DNA from 2 places in the Chryseobacterium sp. Y16C genome. Region 1 is predicted to be linked to the other one. Evidence: riboswitches for the same ligand, from Rfam matches in the RefSeq annotation. Region 1 holds a riboswitch; the other holds the start of a gene.

Region 1 (15,535 bases):
AGCGGTACTTTTCATGATGAGCTCATAGCCTGTGTAAATTAATCCTCCTATTCCTAATATTGTCAGAATAGTTCCGAATATCCGTTTTACGTTCATAATTTCTTTATTATTTGTTAAATTTCTGATTATCCGAAAATTTTTCTATTGCAGCTTTAAGATCGATGCCTTTACCAAGAACAGGTTTAAAAATATCACCTTCAGACTCCATTCGTTCCATCGCATTGAAAATATGGAAGTCAGACATTTTTAGGCCCTTCTTGACTTCATCCCAATGCAAAGGCATTGATACAGTGGCACCCGGTTTTGGTCGAACGGAATAAACCGAGGCAATGGTGGCATGCGCCCTGTTCTGTAGAAAATCAAGGTACATTTTCCCCTTACGATCTTTAATAGCACGTTCAAGACTGGTATAATCAGGTAGCTCTCGATGCACCAGCGTTACAATAACACGTGCAAATTCCTTGCACTGTTCATAGGTATATTTATTACCTAATGGGATGTATATATGCAATCCTGTTGAGCCGCTCGTTTTACAATATGAGGGTACGCCCATGTCATCAAGAATTTGCTTAGTAACCTGTGCAGCTGCAATTACCTGATCAAACGAATTCTTGTCAGGATCTAGATCGATGATGCAATAGGTGGGATGTTCCGGCTTTTTGACGGTACTGTTCCAGGGATTCATTTCGATGCATCCCAAATTGGCCATGTACAGTAATGTCGCCTCGTCTTTTCCGACGAGATAATGCCTGTCTTTATCAGCAGAATCACTGTGATACAAGTAAGTATCGGCCCATTCCGGTGCTGTATCAGTGACATTTTTAAAATAGAAACCTTCGTCCTCTATTCCGTTTGGAAACCTGTTCATGCTCTGTGGCCTTCCTTTTAGATAAGGTACGATAAAGGGTGCTGCCTGATAATAATAGTTGATCAGATCCCTTTTCGTGATTTTTTCTTTCGGCCAGAATATTTTGTCCAGGTTGGTAAATTTTAGTTCGTGCTTATTGATTTTTCTGACCTGCGTCTTATCCTTAGGATTCAGCAAGGTCTTACGGCCACTGTCAGACCGTGAAGGTACAATTGACCTTGTATTATCCTCTTCGATTATTTCTTCAATAGGTTCTTCATTTTCAAGCACGACTTTCTTAGCACTTTTATCTTCCCGCATACCATCAAATGATGGATGCCGCATTACCCCATCGCTGGTCATTTCCGTAAAACTCACCTCACAGACAAGTTCGGGTTTAAGCCATGTTACGGTCGCATGGGGTGGATTGGGTCTGAACCGCGAAAGTTTATTGACATCGGGTTCTTCGGTAAAGGGCACTTTCTTTGAAATCAAAGGCTTGAATTGCGCCATCATTTCTTTCTGCATTTTCTCATTGAACCCGGTGCCTACCTTACCCGTATAGACCAGTTTTTTACCTTCATATACGCCAACGAGGATACTGCTAAAGAGTTTGCTGGAATCGTCGTTTAAGGTAAATCCGCCAATGACTACTTCCTGCCGCTTATTGGCTTTTATCTTGAGCCAATCGCGTGAACGGTTATGGATATGATATATGCTGTCCTTCCGTTTGGCCATAATCCCTTCAAGACCGAGTTTTTTGGCTTCCTCCAAGAAAGCAATACCCGAAGTTTCAAAATGTTCACTTACTAATATATTATTGCTCTTAGGCAGGATTTCTTTCAATATGGCTTTACGCTCGCAAAGTGTTAATTCAGTAAGATCTTTCTCTTTGTACCATAAGATATCGAATATATAATAAACCAGATCGCCGTCCGCTTCACTTCGCCAGTTCTGTAATGAACCGAAATTCGCGGTACCATTTTTGGAGAGTACAACAACCTCACCATCAATGATGGCATCAAGATCCATATCTTTTAACGCGTGATATACCGGATAAAACTTTTCATTAAAGCTTTTATCATTGCGCGATTTAAGCTCTACCTTACTATCTTTCATAAATGCTACAGCCCTATAGCCGTCCCATTTCACTTCATAAATCCAGCCTTCGTCATCAAAAGGTTTATCGACAAGCGTAGCAAGCATAGGTTCCACACTGGTATAAAAAGCCTGTTTGGGTGCCTTTTTTAATAATTCGGCAACTTTTTTCGAGGCATTTATTCCGTCTGCAGATACAGCCTCCAACTGATCTGTTATTATTTCAGCGGCCTCATTTGCGGTGGACTTTTTATCCTTTACTGTGGTATCTTTCTTGATGATATTTTTCCCGTACACCCTGTCCGGAGATTTTTCCATCTGGGCAATGGTCTTTTTTGAAATAACGGATTTATCTTTAAGTGTAACATCATCTGTTGTGGCATATTTGTCATCAAGCTTAAATAATAGCCATCCATTCTCGCCCCTTCCATGGGCCTTCACAAGAACAAACTCACCTTTTAGCTTACTGCCATTGAGTTTGAATTTTATTTTTCCTGAATTGAGCTGATGGAGCAGACTTTTTTCCATCTTTTTAAGATCTTCCCCTTCAAAATCAACGGCTTCATAGGTTCCCTCGTCCCACACAATCACTGTTCCGCCACCGTATTGTCCTTTAGGGATGATGCCTTCAAAATTGCGGTAATCATACGGATGATCTTCGACCATCATGGCCAGACGTTTGATTTCAGGGTCCAACGATGGCCCTTTTGGAACCGCCCAGCTTTTTAAAACGCCGTCCATTTCCAGACGAAAATCATAATGCAAATGGGAAGCATCATGTTTTTGTACTACAAAGCGTAACTCTTTCCCACTCGGCTTCCCGCCAAAAGGTTCAGGGGTTTTCTCCTCCGAACGCTTTTGGCGATATTTAGATAATCCCATAGCTTTATAATTTAAATGTTATTCGAATTAATGAAAAACAAAGTTTTACTTTCCGTGACGCTTTTTCAAATAATCTGTTAGCACTTTTCTATCGTTTGATCCGGTAGCCCGTATAGCTCCTGTAACTGCCTGAGAACTCACACCCATTTTTTCCTTAAAATATTGGATTTCGTAATTCTCCGATCCGCTTACTTTATTTCTGTCGGATTTTCCTTTTTTTGATTTGTTGTCTGTCATAATAATAGTTTAAAAGATTACAATTCAGTATTTCGATTTTTAATTAAACCTTAAGCTGGCAATCAAATATTTATATAACATCAGGCGATATAAATTCGATTGATTTCTTTTCATTTAACACACTTTTTTTATCAGACATTAATAAAAGATCTTTCTGTCCTTAACAAGTATTAGTCCTTCTTCATTCATTTTTTTAACGGTACGGATTACAGTTTCTACACGCAGTCCCGTCAAATTTGCAATTTGCTGTCTTGTCAAGGGAAAAGAATATGAAAACTGTCCTTCCACAGACGCAGATCTTTTGTAATAATCTAGAAGAGCCAGTATTTTAGGGATCGGCTCGTTTGCTGAGTTGCCAAAAAGCATGGTGTATTTATAAAACAATCTATCTGAAAGATATCCTAAAAGGCTGAATACAATACTTTTATTTTCATCCAGAAGCTCTAGAAATTGTGTCTTTGGTAGATACAATATGGTACATTCATCTTTTGCTACAGCGTTCATTGGATAATGATTCCCTCCAAACAGAAGTGATTCCCCGATACTTTGACCTGCTGATAGGATATTTAAGGTAAATTCCTTTCCATCTTCATGATAGTTATTGAGCTCTACAGTTCCTTTACTGATCTGCAGATAGGCCGCTGGGTTATCACCCCGGCTAAAAATTGTTTCTTTTCCAGCGTAATGGTGAAAAACAGCACCGTATTTAAACAGAATATTCTCATCAATGACCATGAATAAAAGATTTTTTAACAAATAAGAATTCATTATACCTGAGCCGGCAAGGTGAGAATACAAATATTGGACCGATGAAGGGAATACAAATTCAGCTAGATTTTAAGAAATTCTGATAAGGTATTATTTATTGTATAATAACAAATTTCAAAAACAAATTCATTGAACAATTGTTTATAAGATGCGCTAATAAAATACGTGGTCTATTGATCTTTCGACTGATCTGAAAGATCATTCCGAAATTTATCGAACTTATATTTTTACATTTATGAACGGGCTTATTTTTGACGATGTCACAATTCAGATTGGTGGTACTGCACAATTTTTTTTTGATCCCGAGATTGGGCAAAAATCCATCCCAGCAATTATTGAATTTCGCGGAGGTGAAAAAGCATATGCTGAAATTTCCGAAGTCCATGTAAATAGAATAGTAATTAAAGTTGGTGAATACTCAGTGGGACCGGAGGAAAAGCTTCCCGGAGGAAGTTGGTTTTTGCAATATAATAAGAAGAATGACAATTGGAGAATAGTCAAAAAACTCTAGTTAAAATAAACAGTCAGAATGCAGCATCTTGGTATGGTCACGAATTTTGTTGGCAAATAGCTATTTAAATTTGCGCTAGCTTTATTTACCAGTTTATGAGGCGTAATTTTTAATATCTTTAATACAATTAATTGCGGGGATAAACCGATTTAAAATAAACCTATGTCAAAAGAAAGGAATGACTCCAAAATCCTGGGATTTTTTAAAAAATTAGGTCCCGGGCTGATCACTGGTGCCAGTGACGACGATCCTTCAGGAATTGCGACCTATTCACAGGCAGGTGCACAATTTGGGCTTTCTACTTTGTGGACCGCTCTGCTTACTTTCCCGCTGATGGCAGCCATAGAGGGTATGTGTGCGAGGATCGGTCTTGTAACCTGCGAAGGGCTTACAGTAACGTTAAAAAAACATTACTCAAAACCTATTCTCTATAGCATGCTGTTTTTTAGTTTTCCGGCAATTACCCTAATATCGGAGCCGATATACAGGGAATGGGAGCGGTGGCAAATATGATATGTCCTAACATACCGGTATCAGTTTTTTGTGTTATTATCACCGCTCTGCTTCTTTTTATCATCATAAATTATTCTTATCAGAAAATATCAATGATCCTGAAATGGCTATGTCTAAGTTTATTATTATATATAATCGTACCTTTTATGGTCGGTCAGGACTGGGTTCTGGTAGCGAAAAAAACTTTTATACCCACGGTAAAATTTGATAAAGAATTTCTTTCCATCATAGTAGCAATTCTTGGAACCACAATTTCCCCTTACTTATTCTTTTGGCAGACTACGATGGAAGCAGAAGATCAGGCGCATAAGGGCGCAATAATAGTGGATAAGCAGGTATTAAGTGAAATGAAGACCGATGTAAATTTGGGAATGCTCCTGTCCAATATGGTCATGTTCTTTATGATCCTTACTACAGGAACAGTACTTTTTAATGGTGGAATCCATAAGATTGATACAGTGGATCAGGCAGCCAAGGCACTTGAACCATTAGCTGGAAAGCTTACCTATTTTATTTTTGCTACAGGAGTTCTGGGGACGGGATTGCTCGCAATTCCGGTTCTTGCAGGCTCACAATCCTATATGCTTGCTGAAACGTTCGGATGGAAGGCAGGATTAGATAAAAAATTCTCTCAGGCAAAACCTTTCTATGGATCAATTATAGTGTCCCTTCTTGTGGGGCTTTCTCTTGACTTTTTTGGTGTAAGCCCAATTAAAGCGCTGCTTTACACAGCAATTGTATATGGATTGACAGCTCCGGTCATGATCGCAGTCATTATGCATATCGCAAATAATAAAAAGATAATGGGCAAGAATACAAACACGAGACTTTCCAATATTCTTGGAACGATGACCTTTATATTGATGACGGCAGCAGCTGTAGGGCTTATATACTTTATGTTTTAAACATTTTTTAAAAAGAAAAGCTAGACAATATTTAAGTCCAGCTTTGTAAATAAATCTAAATTGGAAACTTAATTTTTGAACATGAATATATAGTCTTTACATTTATTTATTACTCAGGAAATCATCATAAGCAGTAGATAGTCCAATTTCATGGATGTGAGAAATGGTTTTTTGTACATCATAATCTACATAATGGAAACTAACCTTAACCGTATCAGGCGATGATAGATCAGAATTGTGGTCTATTTCCAATAACGTATAGCAAGATTTATTATCTCCGTGTTTTGGTTTGCCCACAGATCCTACGTTAATTGCGTGCCTGTAAATTTTCCGGTTATTCTCTTCACAGAATATACTTTTATGATAGGGAATATGGGTATGTCCCATCAGTAAAATATCTGCTTCAACGCTATCCATCATTTCCAAAAGATATTCTTCATCACAATTTTCTTTGATATATTCTGTATTGGAAAGTGTACTGCCGTGTACCATTGCAACTTTTATCTGCTGAAAAGGGAAACGGAACTGTATCTGCAACATAAAAGGGAGGCTCAGAAGAAAGCTTCTGTTATCCGAAGTAATGGTTTCATTTACCAGTTTGATTGATTCATAACCAAACATTTCTTCGGCTTCTGTTTTAAATGAAAATGGGAAAGAAGATTTTTTGTACGCTATTCCCTCATCATGATTTCCCTGGAGACATGTGATGCCGTAGTAGCGGACTGCTTCAATGACCTCATTATCCCATCCTGCAAAGTTAACCAGATCTCCAAGACAGTAAATGTCGTCCTGTTTATGTTTTTGTATATCTCCCATTACCGCTAATAAAGCAGGAAGATTGGCGTGTATATCGCTGATAAATGCTAATTTCATAACTTGAGATTTTAAACATAATTCTTAATTTGTCATTTCACGCGGCGTAATCAAAACCGGTATTTTAGAATGTTTTAAAACATAGTCTGCTACTGATCCCATTAAAAGTCTGGTTAAACCAGTACGTCCGTGAGTTCCCATTACAATAAGCTCAGCTTTCCATTGCTCAGCGACATTAAGTATTTCCTTATGAGGTTCTCCTTCGGGGGTAAAACGAAATACTTTATCAACTCCATCATATAATTCTATATATTGCTGAATAGTATTCTCTGCTTCCTGCAATAAGATCGCATGCTGCTGCCCTTCATTAATACCAAGATCGGGGTTGGGCAATTCTTTTACAGCATCAATGACAAAAACAATTGCGATTGATGCTGAAATCTGGTGTGCCAGTTCAAAGCCGATACGCGCAGCTTTCATGCCGTAGGCACTGTCATCAACGGCAATGAGTATTTTACTGAAATTCATGATATTTTCATTTAATTGTTAGTGTTCCCAAGTAAGTAGCTAAAAGCCCTAAGCCGACACTGAAGATCAGATAGAGTGCACAGTAGAGATAATCTCCCTGTCTCAGCAGACTGATACTGTCATAAGAAAAACTTGAAAATGTTGTAAAACCACCGCATATCCCGGTAATCAAAAACCATCTCCATTCCGCAGTCATCCAGCTGAATTTTTCAGTCAGTCCAAAGAAGATCCCGATCAAAAAACATCCCAAGACATTGATCAGAAATGTTCCGAGCGGAAATGTAATGTGGAAGTTTCTTGCAACAAGATCCTGTACAAGATAGCGGAATACACCACCGATCCCGCTTCCTATCCAAATTATGAGTATCGCTTTTAGCATTGGTTTATTTTTTTATGTTTCCCAGAATTCCACTTCTTTGTAGATAATGATCTTATCCTTTAGCAGGACATGATGCTTTAAAAAGAAGTTTTCCAGTTTTTCCCTTTCGTCGATAAGCTCGATACATATAGCCAGGTTCGTATTGTTTCCTTCAAGCTGGTAGCGTTGGACTTTTCCCTCTCGGGAAAATCCCGAATGCGTCTGGTAAACAGATGCATTCAGGATACCATCTTTTTTAGCGTCAGAGACAATATGAAGATACGCTGATTTTGGAAACATTTTTCTAAAAAATGAAGCTTCGCTATCTTTGACCTTATGGGAGGGCTCTATGTAGATCTTGAGTTTTCCCAGCGATTTTTTTATGATCTCTTTCATATTGTACTATTTTATTCACGTTCTACTTTGGGACGGATTATTTTTTTTTGATCATCTTCCTGTATCTGCTGATATGGTGTTTCAGAAAATGTTCCCTTCTTTTTCCGGCCTCGGATAGCGATCCATCGGAAGAAAAATAGGAATCAAATATTTTGGGTACTTCAATTCTTTGGGCGCTGTAGATTCCTGAATGGCCACTAAAGAAATAGGCGGTAAAGCAGGCTACTGCATAGTAAAGTGTATACTCTCCACCAAAGAGTTCTATCCCCATCAGCGTACAGGCAAGCGGCGTATTGGTCGCACCGGAAAATACAGCGATAAATCCAAGTGCCGCAAAAAGTCCTACCGGCGCGTTCATCAGATCAGAAAGTGTGTTACCCAGCGTTGCACCGATATAAAATAGCGGGGTGACTTCGCCGCCTTTGAAACCGGTTCCTAAAGTGACAGTCGTGTAGACCGTTTTCCAGAGCCAGCTCCATGGATCTGAACCTCCCGCATGAAATGCAGATTGAATTGTAACCGCCCCCTGATATTCGGGGTCTACTCCAAGGCTGAGATAATCAGGCTTACCGTTAATGAAAGTCAGTAAAATGATCACGCATCCACCTATAACAGGAATAAGCCATTTTTTTGAAACGGAGGCGACCATGACATTTTTGATACGATGTGCCATTTCAGCAAAAATAAAACTGGCAAGCCCAAATGCAATTGATGCAATGATAATCTTTCCGAGCAGAAGCAGATCAAATGGGATATACTGTGAAAGCCAGAATGACTGGTCCATTGGAGGTATCGCATCGATATGATAATGGGTATGGTGGATTTTCCATGCGGATACAGTGATATCACCGACAGTCCCGGCAATAAGACAGGGCAGGAGGGCATCGTATTTTATTTTTCCGATAGCCAATACTTCCAGTGCAAAAATGGCTCCGGTAAGCGGTGTTCCAAAAACAGCACCAAAACCGGCAGCTATACCTGCTGTCAATACAATTCCGGTATCGCGCTGATTGAGACGGAACCATTTGCCGAACATCTGGGCAATACTTCCACCAATCTGCACCGCTGTCCCTTCACGACCCGCTGATCCGCCAAAAAGATGTGTTATGACGGTAGCGAAAAGGACAATGGGAGCCATTCTTTTGGGTACTCCACCTCCCGGCTGATGTATTTCATCCATAATCAGGTTATTTCCTTTCTCTGAGGATTTACCGACAGATTGGTAAAGGAAATGAATCAATAGTCCTGCCACTGGCAAAAGATATAGCAGATAAGTATGGTCAAACCTATAATGGATAGCGAGGTTCAATATCCATAGAAAAAAGGCTACGATACTACCTATAGCAACCGAAATAGGAATTACAATGACACTCCACCGAACCAGCTGCCGGAATATACTGACATGTTCCATTCTCATCATATACGTTATTTATTTTTTAGCTGAGGTACAATTTCCGTGGTATAGGAGATCAGACTGTCATTGATACAGTTATAAGCAGATTCACGGTTGCTGAACCCCAATACTTCAACCTTTTTATTTTCCAACTTTTTATAATCTTCAAAGAAATTCTTGATCTCATGTAACGTATGGGGTGGAAGATCTTCTATATTTGCGATGTGTTTCAATGAAATATCATGTGAAGCCACCGCGATAATCTTATTGTCCTGAACACCGCCATCGATCATTTCCATCATCCCGATGACCCTTGACTGTACGATTGTCAGAGGGACCAGGTTTTCGGTACAGATAACCAGTATATCCAGCGGATCATGATCGGTATAATAGGTCTGGGGAATCAGTCCATAGTTTGCAGGATAATGGATGGAGGAAAATAGAACCCTGTCTACTTTAATCAGGCCGGAGGGCTTATCCAATTCATATTTAGTCCTGCTTCCAGCCGGTATTTCTATTACCGCCGTCACTTCAAATGGCAGATTTTCTCCCGGAGAAAGATCGTGCCATGGATGTTGTGTTCCTATCATTGTTGAGTTATATATTATTATTTTTAAAAGCCGCTATGCCTGCAAATTGTGATCCAGTGCCTAGTTCATCCTCTATTCTGAGCAATCTGTTGAATTTGGAAATGCGCTCAGATCGGCAGCCACTTCCTGTTTTTAGCTTTCCTGCGCCTGTTGCTACGGCCAGATCCGCAATAAAAGTATCTTCGGTTTCACCGCTGCGATGAGAGATAAAGCATCCGTAATTGTTCTGGTAGGCAAGCTGTACCGTATTTAAGGTTTCCCAGACTGTACCTATCTGATTGGGCTTGATCAGGATCGAATTTGCGACCTTCTCATCAATTGCTTTTTGAAGGATCTTGGGATTGGTGCACAGGATATCGTCGCCTATAAGTTCCGTATGTTGCCCAAGTTCTTCGGTCATGGATTTCCAGCCGTCCCAGTCATTTTCACCCATGCCATCTTCCAGCGAGATAATCGGATATTTTTGTAGCCACTGTTTCCAAGTATTTAAAAGCTGTTCTGATGAAACGAGCTCTTTAGTAGATTTGAAAAAGCAGTATTTACCATCCTGCCACATTTCACTTGTTGCGGGATCAAGACAGATCGATATATCCTGTCCCGGTTTATACCCTGCAGCGTGGATGGCTTCAAGAATAACCTCAATAGTTTCTTCATTGGATCTGAGATTGGGAGCGAATCCTCCTTCGTCGCCCACGCCTGTAAAATATCCCTTTTTATTAAGGATGCTTTTTAGGGAGTGAAAAGTTTCTTCACCCATGCGGATAGCTTCCCTAAAAGTTGGAGCATTGTGTGGGGCAATCATAAATTCCTGGAAATCGATATTATTGTCTGCGTGCTTCCCACCATTGATCACATTCATACAAGGAACCGGAAGGACCAGACTACCACTGGTATTAAGATAGCTGTATAATGGAATTTCCTGCTGCTTTGCGGATGCCCGGGCAAAAGCCATGGAAACCGATAGTATCGCGTTGGCACCGAGATTTGACTTTTCATCTGTGCCATCAAGGTCAATCAGGAATCTATCGAATTCTTCCTGACCGGAAAAATGCTTACCTTTTAGGGCGGCGGCAATGATATTATTTACATTGGATACCGCGTTCAGTACACCCTTACCACCATACCTGGAGGGATCACCATCCCGTAATTCAACCGCTTCTTTCTCTCCGGTGCTTGCGCCTGAGGGACAAATTGCTTTGCCATGACCGTTATCTAGCCAAAGTTCAGATTCTACTGTTGGATTTCCTCTGGAGTCCAATACTTCTCTGGAAATGATTTTAGTTATCGTCATATTTTAATGTGTTATTGTTATTTTTAAATAAACTTTAAATTCTATTGTTCTGTTTTTGAAAGGGGTACCAAAATTATCGGAATATTTGTACTGTGCAGGAGATCGTCCGCGGTGCTACTAACAAAAAAGCGGCTAATACCTGTTTGGTGATGTATTCCGGCTACGATGATCTGAGCTCCCCATGCAGTCGCGGTATCGAAAATGACATCCCTTACTGGACCCTTTACCAAAAAAAGTTCTGTAGGTGTGCCTTTAGCAAACATGCTTTTCATTTTGTAAAGAAAATCGCTTTCGACAGGCTGTTGATCCTTATTTAGGCTGTTGACATATTCAACCAAAGTGTCCGCCAGGTTAATATCGCTGTCTTCCACCATGAGTATGCCTACCCGGGCATGGATCTGCCTGGCCATGTTGTAACCGTATTCAACAATTTTTTCCGAAGAGGCCGAACCGTCGACGGCAATTAAAATTTTAGAGATAAGTTCCATACTTCTTTAAGTTGACAGGATGAATTAATTGATAATGATTCATTATTTTGTTTATTCCATTTTATTTACGGGTACTATCAACATGGGAATCGTTGTTTCATGGAGGATTCCCTCTGAAATGCTCCCCATAAAAAATTTACTGATTCCCCTGCGAGCATGTGTTCCTGCTACGATCAATTGCGCATTCCACTGGAGTGACGTTGAAATGACAGTTTCCTTTATTTCTCCCTCTACCACAAAGATTTTCGTATCTATACCAAGGGCATATTTTTCCCGCATGCTTTCCAGAAAATGTTTTGCATGCATAAAGGTATTGTCCCCATAAATTGTTTCATAGGGCATCACAGTATCAATTGGATGAAGTTTGGAATCATCGACGAGCAGCAGGCCTACTCTTGCCTGCATCTGGTTAGCCACTAGATAACCGTACTGGATCACTTTCTCCGAAAATGGGGTTTCATCCGCTATGATCAATATTTTTGTCAAAGGTTCCATAATATTTTATTTTTTATTGGTTGATGTAGGGTAACTGTGGGAACAACGAATAGAGCGCCCGACAATAGATGAAGCGGGATGATGAAAGGCATAACAAACCGACCGACGTGGGGATAACAATCGCTGTCCGGTAAAAGTTTAAAGCTGCTTTTATTGTAGTGTAGAAGGAATTTTAAATACATAACAAACCTGATTAAAATGTTAAACATCTAATTTAATCAGGCGTCATCAGCTCTTTTAGAGCGGTTGGGTAAGGAAGAACACCATTTCCTTTTTTGTTAAAGTAAATATAGACTTTTTTTGACAATTAACCTATTTTTTTAGGGAAATTATGCGGAGAAAAATAAAGAAGATATTGGGATCATCTCACCGGCGTATCAATTGTTTCAAAAGCTAAGGCAAACTCCTTCAGATCCTGTTTCATAAGATTGACAATTGATTCAATCTGATCAAGCATGTCTGCCCGTTTACTGAGCTGCTCAGCAGTGTATTTACCTCCCGCTCCGAAATACAGATCCAGTGATTTTCTTTTTCGCTCGGCTTTAATCCCTGAAATCTCTCCAAGATCCATCCATTTTTGTTTTATCTGGTTCCTCAGTGAACCCCGGAGGCAGTCGGAGCTATCTTCATAATTTAGATAATACCAGACGGCGGGAGGAAAGATGGTGGAAGTTTCTCCTGCATGCCAGATATCACCCAACGGATTTCTTTTATGATAAAATTCCACTTTGGTTTTGTTTGTCAATATCAGTACTCCGGCAACTGCTCCAGCTATACCCGTACCGATTCCCAGATAATCATTGGCATTTCCTTTATTGACCAGAAATCCAGATGCGAGTGCCCCTGAAGCACCTATTACCAATCCGCCTACTGTTAATTTGGTTTCTATATAGTCTTCTTTATCCTTTAGATAACTGGCGATCTGATCAGCCCTTTCTTCTTCGCAGTCCATTTCAGATGCTACCGCAGAAATTTCCAGTGAAGCTATATTAATACGCTGATTAATTTTTTGTGTACATTCCAGCAGTTCCAGACGTTTTTCAGTAGAAGGGTGTTCCGCGTAATCTTTTTTAAGGTCAGCATACTTTTTTAATAGGTGCAGGGCACCGATAGCATTGGCTATATTCAGGCTTTTTCTGCTGAAGTTTTTCTTTAGATCTGAATCAATTTTTAAATGTTCGATCGGAGTCGGAATATCCTGTGCGGTATAGGAATAGATACTGAGCTGGTTACAGTTACTTTTTTCCAGCTGTATTTTAAGCTGCTCATTCCTCAGCCCGGCACATGATGTCATTAAGTAACAGAAAGATACGGCAACCAGCGCGCTTATCATTGGATTCTTCATCTATTCTTATGGTTTTGATTGTTTTTTTATTGATCAATTACTCGAATATTTTATTATAGAGATCTTCTGCAAAGCTTGTTGGCAGTGGAAATCCTTCGGTAAGTTTACCAATCTGTGTATCTTTTTCTCTAGATGCCTGAAGGAACAATATACTGTCTGTTTTATTCTGATAATAACTAAATGCGAAATCGTAGAGATGCGTGACAAAAAAGACTTTAATATTACTGAGCTGAAGGGCAGAAACAATCTGCGTGGCGACATCCGATCCTTCTTTTTCATTGGTTGCAGCGAAAGATTCATTGAAAAGAACAAAGTCTCCTTTCTTCAAATGACGGACAATTTCATTCATCCTATGAAGCTCTTCGTCAAATTTTCCGCTGTTCATTGACCTGTCTTCTTCTTTTTTAAAATGAGTGGCGATGTGTCCTGCAGGATTACTCTTAAATTTTGTGGCGGCAACAAAAATTCCACTTTGCATCATCAATTGGGCAATACCTACACTTCTTAAAAATGTTGATTTGCCGCCCCTGTTTACTCCCGTAATAATAAAGAGCAGTTTTTTATCACCGGAGATATCATTTCCAACCAGCTGATGTCCGGCTGTAAGAGCAAGGCATGGATCGTATAGTCCAGTGACATCAAATGATTCCTGGTCTGTAGGTACAGGTTCAGGGAATCCGACCGGCATTTTTAGATTCTTTAACCTGTCATGAAGATTAATGCACCCTAAATAAAAAGCCAGCTCATCCCGTATCAGGGTGAAAAAATCAGTGAGATGGTCATTGGCCTGTGCAAGTGTGTTTGCGGTACGGTTGACCATTTGATCGTTGAGACTGGAGAGTGCATTGCACCCACCGATATCCCTGGGGTTGATCTCAAAATAATAGCCTTCGATCTTTGAGGGAAAAAGCCAGTTCCACCAGGTATGTTTTTTTTGAGTATTTTTTCTCAATGTATATTGTGTTCCTTTGTTAGCTCTTCCCAGCTCTACACTGGTATGGATTCGGCCGTACAGTTTCAGACTTTTTAAATTTTCCATTACCTGTATGAAGTATGCATCATCCGTCTGTTCTATGAACATGCGGAAGAAGCGGAGCATTCCATCGGACTGAAATTGCGAGATAACCTGAGAAGTAATTTCGCGAAATTGACGTAAAAAATCCATAGAAATTTCCATAAGTGCAACAGAACTGTGCAACAGCGAGGTAGGATGCTTGATAAAAATACCATACCAACTTATTTTTTTGCTTTCAATAGCTTTTAAGGAAAGGTCAAACAGTGACTTTATAATCGCACTATTTGCTAGACAATCTTTCAAAATATTTTGTCTGTAGAGGATTGTGGGAATGTCATTTATATCTTCCTGAAGCAGGACCTTGGGAACAACAGTATCAATGACATTATTTCCGTCAGACATCGCATCAAGCAGTACCTGTAGTTCCAGGTCCTTCATAAGTTCATCACTATTCCATACCAGCGGTTGGCCAATATTGAAATCACGGTCAGGATATAAAAGATAAGGATTCATGAGTCAATGCGTTTTAAGAGCTGGTTAAAAGATAGTCCGTAACGTTCTGCCAGTGATCGTGCATATGCTTTTCCATCAGGATATTTTTTAATGATCTTAAAGGTTCTCTCGGCATCCGGACTTTCCGGGTTAACCGTTGCTGACATACTTATTGAGGTTTGTGTGGCTGCAGAAAGCTCTTCAATAAACGTTACCCAAACGCAGTACGAACCAATCTTTTCTACTTGCTCTATAATCTTTGAAGAAAGGAACTTACTGTCAAGGAGTGTTGTGGAAGAGAATATTTCATTAAGAATGATGATGCTCCGGGTAGATGCTCGCTGTATAATTGCATGTATCCTGTTGAGATCATTTTCAAGTTTGCTCTGTTGCAGCTGGATATCCTCTGATTTTTCAAAATGAGTTAGGATGTTGTCACAATGGAGTATTTTTGCGTTGCTTCCGGCAACTGGAAGCCCAAGATTGCCAAAGTAATGGACTTGGCCAAAAGTTCTTGCAAAAGTGGTTTTACCTCCCTGGTTAGGGCCTGATACAAATATGATCCGCTCT
Region 2 (16,826 bases), 1.3 Mb from region 1:
GATTTATTCCTCCAAGAATTACAGGTAATCAACTAGCTGCTAAAGATGCTGTATATACTACTAATCAAAATGGGGCAATAGTATATATTACTGCTGCAGTAACGACACCTACCCCAAAAACAGCAAATATTACAGCTCCTGGATATTATTATTATGATTCCACTAGTAGTACATGGAAGTTACTAACTGGAAATTCAGGTTCAGGTATGGGTTCAGGCACAACCGTGTACGCAACGAGAGACGGAGCATGGTCACTATTAAATCTAGGGATTTCCGGAACTGACTGGAATAAAATTAATTTAACTTCTACTGATGTAAAAGCAGGTAACTCAGCATCATTTGTAAACGGTGTTTATACTGCACCGGAGGCAGGTATATATGAGGTAAATTATGAGTTTCAATTAGAAGGCGGGGTTGATCTAAGCTTATTAGGCAGTAAAGTACTGGGTATTATAAAAAACGGAACCACTGTATATGAAACAAAGATATTTGATGCTGTGAGAGTTGCCGTTTTAACAGTTACTTTAGCAGCGGTTCCTGTAACTTCAAGCTCATTAAATACGATGATCCAGCTAAACGCGGGAGAAACTATTACATTTGCTGTTGAAACAGGAGGTGTAAATCTGGGATTATTAACCGATGGAAAAGTCAAGATATCTGTAAGTAAAATCTCAAATTAATTATATTTACATATAATATATAAGCAAAAGCATTACTTTTAAGTGATGCTTTTTACTTATATCATAAATAACCGTAACAAAATATTTATTTCTACACAATTCTCAAAATATTAAATATTTATATTGAAAATTCATAAAAAAGAAGTATATTTATCGCGTTTTTAATTCCTAATATTTATTAGATTATGAAAAAAATTCTATACTCGTTATTAATGTTTGCTTCTGTGACTATATTGGCACAGAAAAACCCAAATGTAAAATTTGCTGTGTGCAATGATGCTGTAGGAACTGTAAACCTATTTAACGCCAGAAAAGCAATGGTTCAAAGTACAACTCCTTATAAAGCAACTGCTCTTCCTGCGAACTTAAAAAAATTCAGCTATTTGGCTCAGAACGGATTGACAGAAGTAAAATACAAAAAGGATGTAGGCACTTTGGATTGGATGACATTGTCTAATTTCAATATTCAATATGGACTGCCGGAAACTAATCCTGTAATAATTGAAGGATATGAATTCAATGATTCTACAACTAAAATTTATGCAGATATCATTGATAAAATTGAAGTAAATGATTTTAATGGTAAGAAAACATTATTTATTACTACAGTTCAAAAATATCAATACTAAAAAGTAGATCAATTACTTAATAAAAAAAGGTATCTCAATGAGGTACCTTTTTTAATATTTATTATTCCATTTCTTTTTGAGCTCATCATAAATTTTCTTTTCCGTAGCATTATTTCCGGGTTCATACAATTTCAAATCTTTTATTTCTTCCGGAAGAAAATCTTGGTCAACAAAATTCCCTTCATAAGAATGGGCATATTTATATTCTTTCCCGTAATCCAGATCTTTCATCAACTTTGTTGGTGCATTTCTTAAATGAAGAGGTACTGGTAAATTTCCGGTTTTCTTTACAAAAGCCAATGCGTCATTTATTGCAGCATACGCTGAATTGCTCTTAGGAGAAACAGCCAAGTAAATTGCCGTCTCACTTAAAATAATCCTTGCTTCCGGATTTCCGATTACATTGACAGCCTGAAAGCAATTGTTAGCAATCACCAAAGCATTAGGATTGGCCAGACCAATATCTTCAGAAGCCAGGATCAGCATTCTTCTTGCAATAAATTTAATATCTTCTCCGCCTGCAATCATTCTGGCTAACCAATAAACCGCACCATTCGGATCACTGCCCCGCATCGATTTTATAAATGCAGAAATGATATCATAATGCTGCTCGCCGTTTTTATCATATAATGCCATTGTTTCCTGTAAAACAGACATTACATCATCATTTTGAATTTCTTTTTTTCCAGAATTTTTAAACTGATTCAGAACCAGCTCTACAGAATTGATCAGTTTCCTTCCATCTCCGCCGGAATACTGAATAAAAGCCTGTTTATCCTTAATTACAAAATTCTCATTTTCATCTTTATTGTATCTTGTCAAAGCAATATCAATAAGTTCTTCCAGTTTTTCATAAGTTAAAGCTTTCAACACATACACCTGGCTTCTGGAGAGCAGTGCCGAAACAACCTCGAAACTCGGATTTTCTGTTGTCGCACCAATCAAAACTACCCAACCTTTTTCCACCGCATGTAAAAGCGAATCCTGCTGAGATTTATTGAATCTGTGTATTTCGTCAATAAATAATATCGGAGATTTTCCGGAAAACAGATTTTGTTTTTTGGCATCTTCTATAACATCCCTTACATCTTTTACGCCTGAAGAAACTGCGGAAAGCTTAAAAAACTTACGTCCAGATTTTTCAGAAATAATTTCAGCTAATGTTGTTTTACCGGTTCCCGGAGGTCCCCAGAAAATAAGAGAATTCAGTGTATCGTTCTCAATCATTTTTCTTATCGTTCCTTTTTCTCCGGTAAGATGTTCCTGCCCTAACACATCTTCCAATGTTTTAGGTCTCAGTTTTTCGGCTAATGGAATATTTTGATTCAATTTTTTAGATTTAATATAAGTTGAATGTTCGGAACAATACTATTTTTTCGATTTTAAATGATCAAATCAGCAAATCGACAAACACTGGATTTTATCCGACAAATAGACCTGTAAAGCTCCGAAACTTGTAACAAATTTAAACTAATTTTCAATTTTTTACGCTATTTTTGCAATGTTTTGAAACCTGCATTCAATAAAATCATCACATTTCCACTGGTAGTATTAATACGATTTTACCAATGGTTCATTTCGCCTTTACTTCCTAAAAACTGTCGTTATGAACCTACCTGTTCACATTATATGGTAGAAGCATTACAGGTTCATGGGATTTTCAAAGGTTTTTGGCTGGGTGTAAAAAGAATTTCAAAATGCCATCCGTGGGGAGGAAGCGGATATGATCCCGTACCTCCAAAGTGTAATCATTAATATAAAAACATCATTATAATGAGTAATGTATTCTTTAGAATTTACCTTGTGATTTTTGCGTTTCTAGCACAAAATCTTTTTTCACAAAATTATCCTGACGGACTTTCAGATGCCGTATTAAAAGTAAATAATGAAAAGATAGCCGTAAAAGTATTTTCTACTACGGATGCTGAAACTTTCAAAGATTTTTCAAATAAAAAAAGCAATAATACGCTTGTTATTGTTAATTCAGCGAACCTGGAATCTAAAGGTGGATGGGGAGCTTTTTATGATAGTTCTTTGAATATGTTTAAAATGAGCGGGTACCAGTTTTTAGATAAAGACTTTAAGCCTACACAAAATAAAGAAGATTATAAATACTTGGCAAAAATTCCAAAAGAAATAAAATCAACCGATCAGGTCGCATTGGATACTGAATATAAAATCTGGGATCCTTCTACCGGAATTCATCTGGGACCAATTACATTGCATTACTATAGTCTGATGTTCATTTTTGCCTTTGGTTTCGGATATCTTTTAATGACAAGAATGTTCACTATTGATCATATTAATCAGAAATATCTTGAACCTCTTTTCACCTGGACATTAATTGGAACTATTTTAGGAGCAAGATTAGGACATGTTATTTTTTACCAGCCGGAGCTTTTCAAACAGGATTTCTGGAGTGTATTTTTACCGATCCAGACAAAACCTGAATTTAAATTCACTGGATTCTCCGGTCTTGCAAGTCACGGTGCAACTTTAGCCTTAATTTTAACAACATTATATTATTCATATAAAATTATTAAGAAAAACCCTTTCTGGGTGTATGACAGATTGGGAATTGTAGTGGCTTTAGGTGGTGCTTTTGTACGTATGGGGAACTTCTTTAATTCAGAAATCATTGGAAAGCCTGTAGCGGCAAATTCTCCGTTTGCGTTTCTTTTCCCTCAGATGAGTGATGAATACGGTGTGACTGTTCCAAGATACCCAACTCAATTATTTGAAGCGGTAGGATATGTACTTCTCTTTATTCTTTTATGGGTTTTATACAGAAAAACAGACAAAAAATATCAGCAAGGATGGTTATTTGGTTTATTCTTTATTATTCTTTGGGCGATCAGATTCTTTGTAGAATTTTTAAAAGAGCCTCAAGGAGATGAATTCATTCAGTTTGGAGGATTAAATACAGGCCAAATCCTTTCCATTCCGTTTATGATAGCTGGTGTAATCATTATGATTTATTCCAAAAAGTTTAAAATAACTGAGGCAGAAAATGCCAAACCTGAATAATTCTTTTCAAAATACAATATTTAAAAGTCACAATTTCTTTGTGACTTTTTTGTTGATGTATAAGAATGTAGTTTCTAATTCTTTAATTACATCTGAAGGCTGCATTGATTCTTTAGAATGTTTTTCCGCTGCAAAATCTGCAGATTTCCCATGAAGCCAGACTCCCAAAACAGCAGCATTTTCCGGAGAATATCCCTGAGCTAATAATGATGTCAAAATACCCGTTAAAATATCTCCACTCCCTCCTTTTGCCAATCCGGAATTTCCTGTAATATTATAAAAAACATTTCCTTCCGGGGTTACAACCTGAGTATGATGATCTTTTAATACAATGTAAATCTTAAGCTCGATGGCTTTTTGCACAGCAAGATCAGATCTTTCAAAAGAATCCTTTGTTTTGCCAAAAAGTCTTTCGAATTCTTTGGGGTGCGGAGTAATAATGGAGCTTTCAGGAATCAGATGCACATATGACGAATCTTTCGAAATAATATTAAGAGCATCCGCATCCAACACCAAAGGAGCCGAATAATTCTTTAAAAACCTTATTAAACTCTCTTCCGTTTTCTGATGAGTTCCCAAACCCGGCCCGATTCCTAAGACTATATCCTTATCAATGTCAATATTTTCAATATAGTCTTTTCCCCCTTCCATAAACATTGCTTCCGGAGAAGAAGTCTGAAGTATATCATATCCACATTTTGGACTGTAGGCAAAAACCAGCCCTGCACCACTTTTCAAAGCAGTTTTTACTGACAAAACAGCAGCTCCTATTTTACCATAACTCCCTCCCAATATTCCAACTTTACCAAAACTTCCTTTATGTGAATATTCATTTCTGGGTCTGAATATTTTTTTAATAACCTCATCATCAACAGTAAAATCGGTTGTATGAGTTTCATTAATATATTGAGGATGAAGTCCAATATCTAAAATCACAACTTTGCCTGTATATTTTCCTGTTTCCGGATATAAAAAACTTTTTTTCCAGAATTGGAAGCTTAAGGTATAATCCGCTTTGAAAACAACAGAATCTTCATCCCAATTTTTATCCGCCAATAAACCTGAAGGAATATCTATTGAAACTTTTATGTTCTGTAAGGAATTCAGTTCATTTATAATTTTCAGTTCTTCTCCTTCCATCTTTCTGGATAACCCTGTTCCAAAAACAGCATCAATACAGATAGTCTGTTCGGTTATTCTTTCCTTTTGAAAATCTTTGAATTCTTTAATGCTGATCCCTGAAAAATCTTTTAGCTTTTTGAGATTAATAGCTGCGTCCCGTGAAAAATTCCCTTTGGTATCTTTTACAAAAACATCCACATCAAAACCCTTTAAATAGAGCAGTCTTGCAATAGCCAATCCATCTCCTCCATTATTGCCATTTCCGCAAAAGATTGTAAAATTTTTATGAATTTTACAGTTTTCTAAAATCCAATTGACACACGACTGTGCTGCCCGTTCCATTAGTTGTACAGAAGAAATGGGCTCGTTGGCAATCGTAAATTCATCACATTGTTTAATTTTTTTTGCAGTAAAAATTTTCACTTAAAATGTTTTTCTTAAATTTAGTGAATATTATTCATTCAGATAAGTTTTCGGAACAATTAAAAAAATATAAATATGGGATTTTTCAAAGAGTTTAAAGAGTTTGCCGTTAAAGGGAACGTGGTAGATTTAGCTGTCGGGGTAATTATTGGTGGTGCTTTTGGTAAGATTGTCACTTCTTTGGTAGAGGATATTATTACACCTGCTATTTTAACGCCCACATTAGAAAAATTAAATTTAAAAAATCTGGCTGACCTCGTAATTCCGGGTACGGCTATAAAGTACGGAATGTTCTTATCTTCCGCTATTTCCTTTCTTGTAGTCGCTCTGGCTTTATTTCTTATGATTAAGGGAATCAACAAGCTGAAAAAAGAAGCTCCGGCAGAAGCACCTGCACCGGCAGGACCTACAGAAGATCAAAAATTATTAATGGAAATCAGAGACTTGCTGAAAGCTAAAAATTCATAAAAAACGCCGCAAATTTGCGGCGTTCTTATTTTGTTTCCATATCATTTCTCTCTTTACTGGATTTGCAGAATACTTGAAATCTGCTCAGCCAAAGAAAGCCCTATTCTATCCTGAGCTTCCAAAGTAGAGGCTCCTGTATGCGGAGTCAAAGAAATTTTTGGATGACTTAATATCTTTTTAGAAGGAGTCGGTTCATTAATGAAAACATCTAAACCAGCAAATCTTACTTTTCCGGAATCCAGAGCTTCAATCAAAGCTTCTTCATCAATTACTCCGCCTCTTGAACAATTTACCACAGCTACTCCGTCTTTCATCATTTCAAATTCATTTTTACCGATCATGTAGCCGTCTTTTTGAGCCGGAACGTGAAGCGTGATGAAATCAGAATGCTTTAATACATCCTGTAAAGGCTCAGTCTCAATATCTACATTGATGAACTGATTATTGTAGAATTTCACTTTAATACTTGCTCTTCCTACATTACTATCGGCGGCGATTACTCTCATTCCAAGACCTAAAGCGATTTTAGCAACTTCCTGACCGATTCTTCCCATTCCAACAATCCCTATTGTTTTTCCTTTCAACTCAATACCTGCCGTGTAAGCTTTTTTCAGACCAGCAAAATCGGTGTCACCTAGCAAAGGCATTTTTCTGTTAGAATCCTGTAAAAATCTTGCTCCTGAAAATAAATGGGCAAAAACCAATTCTGCTACCGATTCTGATGAAGCTGAAGGAGTGTTAATTACATGTATGCCTTTTTCTCTTGCATAGTCTACATCAATATTATCCATTCCTACTCCTCCTCTTCCGATAATCTCGATGGATGGACAATTATCAATAATATCTTTTCTTACCTGTGTTGCACTACGTACCAAAAGCGTTTGGATCTGGTGCTCATTAATGTAGTCTACCAAAAATTCCTGTGCTACTTTTGTTGTAATTACCTCAAAACCTTTCTCCTTTAATGCATCAATTCCAGATTGATCTAAGCCATCGTTTGCTAAAACTTTCATAAATACTTTTAATTATTTAAAAATTAAAAGATTTAAAAATCAAAGAAAAAGCATCTGCTTTTAATCGTTTAATCTTTAAATCTTTAATTATATTTTTTAATCTTCTTTAAAAACTTCAATGGTTACCTGCTTTTCTATAAGGTCAGTAAATTTTCCTTTATATCTAGTAGCTCTCACCAAATGGTTATCTATCCAGTGATAGTTCCCCCCTCTAGGTTTTCCACACAATACGCTATGATATTTAAACCCATGCTTATCCAGCCAATCGATTGTAATTTGTTTCAGATTTTCAGTTCTTGAAGTGAAAAAACAAATCTGATGTCCCTCATCATACCATCTGTTAATGGTTTCTAAAGCATCGGGAAAAGGCTCACAGGTAACCATTCTTTCCGGCTCTTCATTGGGAACATCTTCTGTAATGGTTCCATCGATATCAATTAGGTAATTTTTTACTCCGTCCTTCAGAATCGGACTGATGTGATCTTTGTATTCTAACTCCATTATGAAATTTTGTATCAACAAATTTATGACTTTTAAAATAAAAACCCTTTGTCAAAGTTCATTTAAATTAAATTTTTACTATAAAAAATAACATTAATGGAATAAATTAATAATTTTTCGCTTATTCTATTATTACAGGTTAAAATTTTTCTATTCAGAAAAAATAAAGCTATATTTAAAAATCAAGATAAACACCTCCTTATGACACAAAGAATTTTATCCTTGATCTTTGCTTTAGCCGGATGGTTTTCGATTATTGCTCAATATTATCTGATGGTAAAAAACACTCAGATTTCTTTTGCAGAAACCAACATCAGATTTTTCAGCTATTTTACGATCCTTACCAATATAATAGTCGCCGGATATTTTACATTGCAGGCTTTTAAAAGAATTCCAAAAATTAAAAACCCGGGAATCCTGACTGCCATTACTATTTATATTTTAATTGTAGGACTAGTTTATCAGATCATTCTCCGTTCAACATGGGACCCAAAAGGATTACAAAGGCTTGTAGATGAACTTCTGCACACAATTATTCCTATTTTCGTTCTTATATACTGGTATCTGTATGAAAATAAAAACAGACTGAACTACAGACAAATTCTGTCTTGGACAATTTACCCTTTGCTGTATCTTTTTTATATATTAATCAGAGGATATTTTTCAGATTTCTATCCCTATCCTTTTATAAATGTGAGCGATCTTGGGTATTTTCAGGTTCTCCTTAATTCTTTTGGGATTTTGCTTTTATTTGCAGCATTATCTACGCTTTTTGTTCGTATAGGAAAGAACCTGAATAATTGATTTTCATAATCTTATTCTCTGAAACTTCAAAATTTATGATGTTTTCACAAAAATTTCCAAAATACATTTATTACACTTACATTTGTAGAAATGGAAGAATTCGTAGTTTTAGTAAATCCCGATGACCAGGTTTTGGGATTAATGGAAAAACAGCAGGCCCACATTAATGGCCTTTTACATCGTGCTTTCTCTGTTTTTTTATTCAATGACAAAGGTGAAATGCTTTTGCAGAAAAGAGCATCAAAAAAATACCATTCCCCAAACCAATGGACGAATGCGGTATGTTCACACCCTAGAATTGGAGAAACTTATCTGGAAGGAGCCAAGAGGAGACTACAAGAAGAACTCGGAATAGAAACAGATCTTTCGGAGAAATTCCATTTTATTTATAAAGCAGATGTTGGAGGAGATCTTTGGGAACATGAGCTAGACCATGTTTTCACAGGCTTTTATAATGCGGGGTTTGTCCTTAACAAAGAAGAAGTAGAAGAAGTAAGATATATTTCTATGGACGATCTGAATAAGGAAATCGCAGAAAAGCCGGAGACTTTCACCGAATGGTTCAAAATTATTTTAGAAGAATATAAATATCATTTTTAATGATGATCAGGCATTCACTATTCATTATCTTGTTATTCTTAGGGCAGTTTTTATCAGCTCAAAAGACACAAACGTATGAAAATACCCATTATTCTATCAATTATCCTGAAGGTTGGGTAGCTATGAACAATACGGATATTGTCAATATTTTCCCTAAAAATCAGATCGGAGCAGTTACCATTTCAGAATATCACGATTTAGACTTACCCTCCACCGAAATAAAAAAATTCATCCTGGCTCTTTACAAGTCTTCTGATGAAGAAAATAAAGTAAAAAGCAACAAAAGCAAAAAAGGATACACAGAATATTTTTATGAATATTTTGACCCGAAAGAAAAGCTTTTCTGGATCACCAAAGTTTTTCAGAGAGATAAAGAAATATATCTAATTGCCATCAATTGTGGTGAAAAATACTGGAACGGAAACTATATGAGCCTCTTTAACGAGACCTTTAATAGTTTTAAAATAAAGAAATAGAAATTAAATATGAAGAAAACAGCATTGTACGACAAACACGTTTCTTTGGGAGCTAAAATCGTACCTTTTGCAGGTTTTGAGATGCCTGTACAATATTCCGGAGTAACGGAAGAACATTTTGCAGTAAGAGAAAAAGCAGGATTGTTTGATGTTTCTCACATGGGACAATTTTTTATTGAAGGTCCGGGTTCAAAAGATCTTTTACAGTTCGTAACCACCAATAATGTAGACGCTCTTGAAAACGGAAAAGCTCAATATTCTTGTCTTCCTAACGAAAACGGAGGGATTGTAGATGATCTTATCGTTTACAAAATGGAAGATGACAAATATTTCGTGGTTGTCAATGCTTCAAACATTGATAAAGACTGGAACCACATTTCAAAATATAATACTTTCGGAGCAAAAATGACCAATGCTTCAGACGATATGTCCTTATTGGCGGTTCAGGGTCCGAAAGCTACTGAAATTCTTCAAAAACTGACAGAGACCAATCTTTCTGAAATTCCTTACTATCACTTCACAGTAGGTGCTGTAGCCGGAGTTGAGAATGTAATTATCTCCAATACGGGTTACACAGGAAGCGGCGGTTTCGAAATTTATTTCAGCAACGATGCAGCAGAAAAGCTTTGGGATGCAATCATCGAAGCAGGAACTGAAGAAGGAATTATTCCTTGCGGATTGGCTGCAAGAGACACTTTGAGACTTGAAAAAGGATTCTGCCTTTACGGAAATGATATCGACGATACTACTTCTCCAATCGAAGCTGGCCTAGGATGGATCACAAAATTCGATAAGGATTTCGTATCTAAAGAGACTTTTGCCAAGCAAAAAGAAGAAGGAGTAACCAGAAAATTGGTTGGTTTTGAATTAACTGATAAAGGGGTTCCAAGACACGACTACCCTGTTGTAGATGCAGACGGAAACGTAATCGGAAAAGTAACTTCAGGAACACAGTCTCCAATGAAAAAAGTAGGTTTGGGTCTTGCTTATGTTGACAAACCTCACTTCAAATTAGGTTCTGAAATATTCATTCAGGTAAGAAACAAAAATATTCCTGCAAAAGTAGTGAAAGCTCCTTTTGTATAATCTCTTAAAAAGATATAAATAAATCAGCCCCGCAGATATTGCGGGGCTGATTTTATAAAATTAGTCTGAAATATATTTTACCAGACAAGCTCCATTTTTAAGATTTAAATTTAGCCTTTCAATTAAAAATCGGACATCCTGTAGGAAAACTTCTTTAAGATATTCATATTCTATATCATGACCCCAGCAAATCTTATGATAAAATTCCGGATTATTTACTAATAAATCTTCCAGCTCTAGCAGCTTCAACCGTAAAGACCTTATTTCGATAAATTCATCATACTTCTCCCAGAAATCCAACAATGTAAGATCTATCTGTAAAACTTTCTCAATTTGTTTTAATAACCTCATTTCATCATCTCCGGCATCAACGTCTCCTTCTCCAGTCATTACCAGATTAAGCCCGTTTCTGCTATCGAACTGATATTTATTTTTTACATGTAAATACTCTTCAAGAGGTTCTTTAGCATCAAAAACTAAATTGATTTCTAAACCTAAACCCATGATTATTATACTCCAAAAAACTCCTGTAAAGCCGCCACATTATTTTTATCATTCCCCACAAAAATTTCTTTATCAGTAAGGAAAACAGGTCTTTTCAAAAAAGTATAATGATCCAATAACAATTCTTTAAAATCCTTTTCTGTTAGAGACTTTACATCCAAACCTCTCAATTTGATTTGGGTAGATTTTTTGCTGAATAAAGCTTCGTAAGACTTTGTTTTTTTGTGCATTTCTTCTAATTCTTCTTTCTTGATCGGTTCTTTTTTGATTTCGCGAAGTTCCCAATCTGTAAGGTCGAATTGTGCTAAAATTTTTCTGCAGGTGTCGCAGGTATTAAGATAAAATACTTTTTTCATTACTATTTTAAGTCTGTTATTAATTTAAATTCTTCTTCATTTCACTTTCAGGTTTCAAAAGTAGGATTTAATCTATGATTTTAAAAATTATTAAATACCTTTATTCAATCAAATTTTTAGTGGAAATGGAAAACAAACCTATTACTTTTCAGTTTATTTCAGAACCTTCAGATGTGAATTACGGAGGAAATGTGCATGGTGGAAGCGTTATGAAATGGATTGACCAGGCCGGTTATGCGTGTGCAACAACCTGGAGTGGAAATTACTCAGTAACCGTTTATGTCGGAGGAATCCGTTTCTATGAACCTATCAAAATCGGGGAAATTGTAAAAGTAGAGGCGCAGGTGATTTACACAGGATCTTCAAGTATGCATATTTCGATCAATGTTTTTTCAAGAAATCTGAAACAACCGAATTTTGATAAGAAAACACATTGCATCATTGTTTTTGTAGCCGTTGATGAAAACGGCAAAAAGCTTCCCGTACCCAAATGGATTCCCGAAACCGAAGAGGAAAAACAAAAAGAACAATACGCAAAACGTCTTATGGAACTGAGAACGCAGATCGAAGATGAGATGAAACCCTTTTTATAATGGATAGAAAAGATTTCATTACCTTATCTTCACTGGGATTCTTAGGATTATATTCTTGTGGAACTTCTAATTTAAATATGAATAAAAAATCATTGGCCATTCAGTTGTACACCGTTCGTGATGCTATTGCCAAAAACCTCGAAAAAACATTTGAGAAACTGGCTGAATTAGGATTTACAGAATTGGAAATCTATGGTTATAACGGCTCTTTCTTCGGAAAAACCAGAAATGAGTTTCAGTCTGTTCTGAAAAATGTGGGGTTAAAAGTAATCAGCTCACATCATACCACAGGTATTCTTCATAACGATGACGGCACTTTATTAAAAAATTGGGAAAAATCAGTTGAAGATTTACATTTCATCGGCTCAAAATACATGGTTTGTTCTTATCTTTTTCCGGAGGAACGAACGGTTGAAAATTATCTAAAGCTTCCGGAATTATTCAATAAGTCAGGAGACGTTACGAAAAAGGCAGAAATTCAGTTTGCCTACCACAACCATGATTTTGAGTTTGAAAAGTTTGATGATTCAAAAAATATTTATGATTTCATCCTGGAAAACACGTCTTCAGATTTAGTTAAAATGGAACTGGATTTGTATTGGATTTCAAAAGCCGGTTTAGATCCGCTGGTTTATTTTGAGAAATACCCGAAAAGATTTCCCCTATGGCATGTGAAAGACATGAAAGCCGGTACAAAAGACTTTGCAGAAATCGGAAACGGAACGATTGATTTTAAAAGGATTTTTGAAGCCAGAGAAAAAGCAGGACTGAACTATTGGTTCCTTGAACAGGACTCCAGTGATAAAGATATTTTTGATAGCATAAGAATCAGCAGAAAATATATTCTTGATCATTCTTATTTTAGATAGACTCAACTCCAAAATTATTAATTATGAAAAATTTATTAACACTTTCTTGTTTACTGATCATTTCTTTGGTTAGTTCACAAACCCACCGATATATTTATGAGCTTCAGTATAAGATGGACTCTACTGAGACGGGTTATGAAAAAGTGAATATGATTCTGGATATCACTCCGAAAGAAGTGAAATTCTATGGGAAAGATCTTGCCACTACAGATTCTTTGAATAAAAAATTCGGAATGAATTCCAGTTATACGGATATGACAGGCCAGGTGGTGAAAAGAAAGATCAATTCCTTTGATAATGAGAACTTCATCAATATCAAAAATGGATATTATACATTTAAAACTACTGATAAAATCAACTGGACGATTGCTGATGAGACTAAAAAGGTGGAAAATTACACCCTGCAAAAAGCAACAGCAAAATTTGGTGGAAGAAGCTGGACTGCATGGTTCTGTAAAGATATTCCATTTAATGAAGGACCTTTTAAATTCCGTGGATTACCCGGTTTGATCTTTGAATTATCTGATGCCAAGAAAAATTATATGTATACTCTTGTTAAAAGCAGCAAACTTGATAAGATCTACTCCACTTCAGATTTTCTGGAATCCAGCTTTGGAAATAAAGCCGTTCCTATCAACGAAAAGCAAAAACACAAGCTGATGATGGAGTTTTATAATGATCCTTTCGCCTTTGAAAGAAATAATTTCAACAAATCCAATAACGATCTTAGAATTAATATCAACGGAAAGGAAATTCATACTGTAGATGAGCTAAATACCCAAACCAAAAGCATGCAGGAGGTTATCAGAAAATACAATAACCCCATTGAAATAGATAAGGTGATGCATTATCCTATATACTAAAACAATAAGCGATTATCCGTTTTTATCAATTTTTATTTCAAATAAAGGGCAATATTAAATTTAGCTAAAGCCAATATGAATAATAAATCTTTTATCTTGTAATTATAATTCTTATATTTGCAGTATTAAAAGGAAATGGTGTTCTTCCTTACCCAACCGCTTTTCAAAAGCTGATGACGCCTGATTAAAAGATTATTAACAGTAATTCGATCAGGAAAGTTATGTCAAAAAACCAACGAACATTCAGCAGCAAAACAAAGTTTCATATTCAATTTTTCTTCAGAAGATTTCCTGCTTTGCCTTATATTTTAAAATGGCTGTGCATAAGTCTTATTATAGGTGCATTCGTAGGAAGTGCTTCAGCAGGTTTTTTACAATCTTTGGAATGGGCAACGAACTTCAGGGAAAATCATATATGGCTGATTGCCTTTCTGCCAGTTGCCGGTTTCTCGGTGGGACTTTTATACTATTATTTTGGTAAGGACATTGAAGCCGGAAACAACTTATTGCTTGAAAACATCCATACCCCAAAAGAGATTATTCCTTTTAAAATGGCTCCTTTTGTATACTTGGGAACGATAATCACTCACCTTTTCGGAGGTTCTGCAGGTCGTGAAGGAACCGCTTTACAAATGGCCGGAGCGATTGCCGACCAATTAACCCAACCATTTAAGCTCGACAAAAATGAACGAAAGATTTTAATCATTTCTGCTATCGCAGCAGGTTTTGGTTCAGTCTTCGGAACACCTTTAGCCGGAGCTCTTTTCGGACTTGAAGTTTTCCTGATCGGAAGAATTCGTTATACTGCCATTTTTCCTGCATTTATCGCTGCAATTTTAGCAGATTGGGTAACCAATCTTTGGAACATAAAACACACCCACTATCATATAGATCTTATCCCAAAACTTGAATTTCTTCCTATTTTATACAGTATTATTGCAGGAATTGCTTTTGGCATCTGTGCCGCAACGTTCAGTAAAGTGATTCATTGGGCCAGTTCGGTTTTTAAATCTAATATTAAATATCCTCCGTTTCGTCCTGTTATTGGCGGAGTTATTGTCGCAGTAGCCGTTTTTATAATGGGAACGACGAGATATATCGGTCTGGGAATTCCAACCATTGTAGAATCTTTTGAAAAGCAGCTTCCACTCTATGATTTTGCCTTAAAAATGACATTTACCATTTTTACCCTTTCTGCAGGTTTCAAAGGAGGTGAAGTAACCCCGTTATTCTTTATTGGGGCTACTTTGGGAAGTGCTTTGTCATTCTTTATACCCCTTCCGTTTGGCTTGCTTGCAGGAATGGGATTTGTGGCTGTTTTTGCAGGAGCTACCAATACTCCACTAGCCTGTATGCTTATGGGAATTGAATTATTTGGAGCCGAATGTGGGATCTACGTGGCCATTGCCTGTGTTGTCTCTTATTTATTTTCTGGAAACAACAGTATTTATACGAAACAAAAAATCGGAGAAGCAAAAAACAAAAGATTTGATAGTCTTAAGAATAAAAGTTTCTCTGATTTATAGGATTGCTCTTTATTTCATACCTTTAAATTATGTTTGATTACAGATTAAAAGTTTTTCACACCGTAGCTTCCCGGTCGAGCTTTACAAAAGCTTCAGAGGAGCTTAATATTTCACAGCCCGCTGTAACCAAGCATATTAAAGAAATCGAAAACCAGCTGAACACCAAATTATTTGACAGAAAAGGTACCAGTATCCAACTTACACAAAGCGGTAAAATTTTATTTGAATATGCTGAAAAAATCAGAAATATTTACCGTGATCTGGAATTTGAAATCAACCAAATCAATCAGCAGCATAAAGGGAAACTGATTATCGGAGCAAGCACTACTGTAGCTCAGTATATATTACCGGAGATTTTAGCCAAGTTCAATTTATATTATAAGGACATTAAAATTGAACTGATTACCCACAATACGGAAATTATTTCTGAACTTTTAAAAGAAGGGAAAATTGATCTGGGAATTATCGAAGGCGAATCTCAATCAAATTATTTTGATTATCAGATATTTAAAGCTGATGAAATTGTTTTGGTCGCAAAAGCGAATCATTCCTTAGCGAATAAAACACTAAATATCAAAGATTTATATCATCTGGAATTGATTTTCAGAGAGCCGGGTTCAGGTTCCTTAGAGTTCATTCAGAACCGCCTGAAAGAAAAAGGAATTTCTCTTGATAAATTGAATATTGTAATGCAACTGGGGAGCAGCGAAAGCATAAAAAATTATCTTCTACATTCAGACTCTCTAGCTTTTCTTTCTATAAGTACGGTGTTAAATGAGTTGAAAAATAATCAGTTGAGTATTATTGATATTAAAAACTTCAGTATTGAAAGGAACTTTCATTTTATTCTTCCTAAAGGTGAACAATCTGAGTTAATCAGGCTTTTCTTAAAATTTACTAGTCAGCTTTAAATCATCCAATATTATAACCTATAGTTATCCATTATAACAAAATACAATATAATTTGTAATATTAATTTATGGAATTTTGAACCATAATTTAAAATTTACAAGATGAAAAATTTCATCCCGAATGAAAATTCTAAAAAGCTTATTTTCATTCTACTGGCAGTAATCTGCTTAACACCCATTATTTCTTCCCCTATTGCATTACTTTTTGGTTTTATTTTAGCAGTTTGCATAGGAAATCCTTTTGAGAAAAGCTTACATCAGTATATTCATTTGCTATTACAAATTTCAATTGTAGGATTAGGTTTTGGGTTAAAACTAAATGAGGCATTGGAAGCCGGAAAATCAGGATTCATATTGACGGTTATTAGTATTGTG

Evidence for each region. A riboswitch is a leader RNA that binds a small molecule or an ion and turns the genes downstream of it on or off. The one in region 1 is predicted to bind fluoride.
Region 2: linked by a shared signal. The riboswitch ahead of MKS83_RS22125 (voltage-gated chloride channel family protein) and the one ahead of MKS83_RS05540 (universal stress protein) in region 1 are both predicted to bind fluoride.

The regions. Positions count from the first base shown of each region.
Region 1 is NZ_CP092711.1:1,269,163-1,284,697, reverse strand. Features, by position in the region: gene MKS83_RS05610 (hypothetical protein) at 1-96, opposite strand, end outside; gene ligD (DNA ligase D) at 107-2,827, opposite strand; gene MKS83_RS05600 (DUF3606 domain-containing protein) at 2,873-3,064, opposite strand; gene MKS83_RS05595 (Crp/Fnr family transcriptional regulator) at 3,203-3,799, opposite strand; gene MKS83_RS05590 (hypothetical protein) at 4,068-4,343, shown strand; gene MKS83_RS22235 (divalent metal cation transporter) at 4,506-4,856, shown strand; gene MKS83_RS05585 (NRAMP family divalent metal transporter) at 4,835-5,761, shown strand; gene MKS83_RS05580 (metallophosphoesterase family protein) at 5,864-6,634, opposite strand; gene MKS83_RS05575 (universal stress protein) at 6,659-7,102, opposite strand; gene crcB (fluoride efflux transporter CrcB) at 7,110-7,481, opposite strand; gene MKS83_RS05565 (DUF190 domain-containing protein) at 7,494-7,856, opposite strand; gene MKS83_RS05560 (voltage-gated chloride channel family protein) at 7,894-9,165, opposite strand; gene MKS83_RS05555 (inorganic diphosphatase) at 9,282-9,839, opposite strand; gene eno (phosphopyruvate hydratase) at 9,847-11,130, opposite strand; gene MKS83_RS05545 (universal stress protein) at 11,172-11,618, opposite strand; gene MKS83_RS05540 (universal stress protein) at 11,670-12,113, opposite strand; fluoride riboswitch at 12,326-12,393, opposite strand; gene MKS83_RS05535 (hypothetical protein) at 12,475-13,458, opposite strand; gene MKS83_RS05530 (MutS-related protein) at 13,496-14,986, opposite strand; gene MKS83_RS05525 (MutS-related protein) at 14,983-15,535, opposite strand, start outside.
Region 2 is NZ_CP092711.1:4,855,494-4,872,319, reverse strand. Features, by position in the region: gene MKS83_RS22215 (hypothetical protein) at 1-680, shown strand, start outside; gene MKS83_RS22210 (hypothetical protein) at 866-1,309, shown strand; gene MKS83_RS22205 (replication-associated recombination protein A) at 1,361-2,638, opposite strand; gene yidD (membrane protein insertion efficiency factor YidD) at 2,816-3,064, shown strand; gene lgt (prolipoprotein diacylglyceryl transferase) at 3,470-4,336, shown strand; gene MKS83_RS22190 (NAD(P)H-hydrate dehydratase) at 4,364-5,881, opposite strand; gene mscL (large-conductance mechanosensitive channel protein MscL) at 5,957-6,349, shown strand; gene MKS83_RS22180 (D-2-hydroxyacid dehydrogenase) at 6,403-7,362, opposite strand; gene MKS83_RS22175 (phosphoheptose isomerase) at 7,459-7,863, opposite strand; gene MKS83_RS22170 (Pr6Pr family membrane protein) at 8,065-8,667, shown strand; gene idi (isopentenyl-diphosphate Delta-isomerase) at 8,758-9,267, shown strand; gene MKS83_RS22160 (hypothetical protein) at 9,267-9,743, shown strand; gene gcvT (glycine cleavage system aminomethyltransferase GcvT) at 9,753-10,829, shown strand; gene MKS83_RS22150 (hypothetical protein) at 10,890-11,333, opposite strand; gene MKS83_RS22145 (arsenate reductase family protein) at 11,339-11,689, opposite strand; gene MKS83_RS22140 (acyl-CoA thioesterase) at 11,815-12,282, shown strand; gene MKS83_RS22135 (sugar phosphate isomerase/epimerase family protein) at 12,282-13,151, shown strand; gene MKS83_RS22130 (GLPGLI family protein) at 13,175-14,014, shown strand; fluoride riboswitch at 14,137-14,204, shown strand; gene MKS83_RS22125 (voltage-gated chloride channel family protein) at 14,236-15,540, shown strand; gene MKS83_RS22120 (LysR family transcriptional regulator) at 15,570-16,451, shown strand; gene MKS83_RS22115 (YeiH family protein) at 16,554-16,826, shown strand, end outside.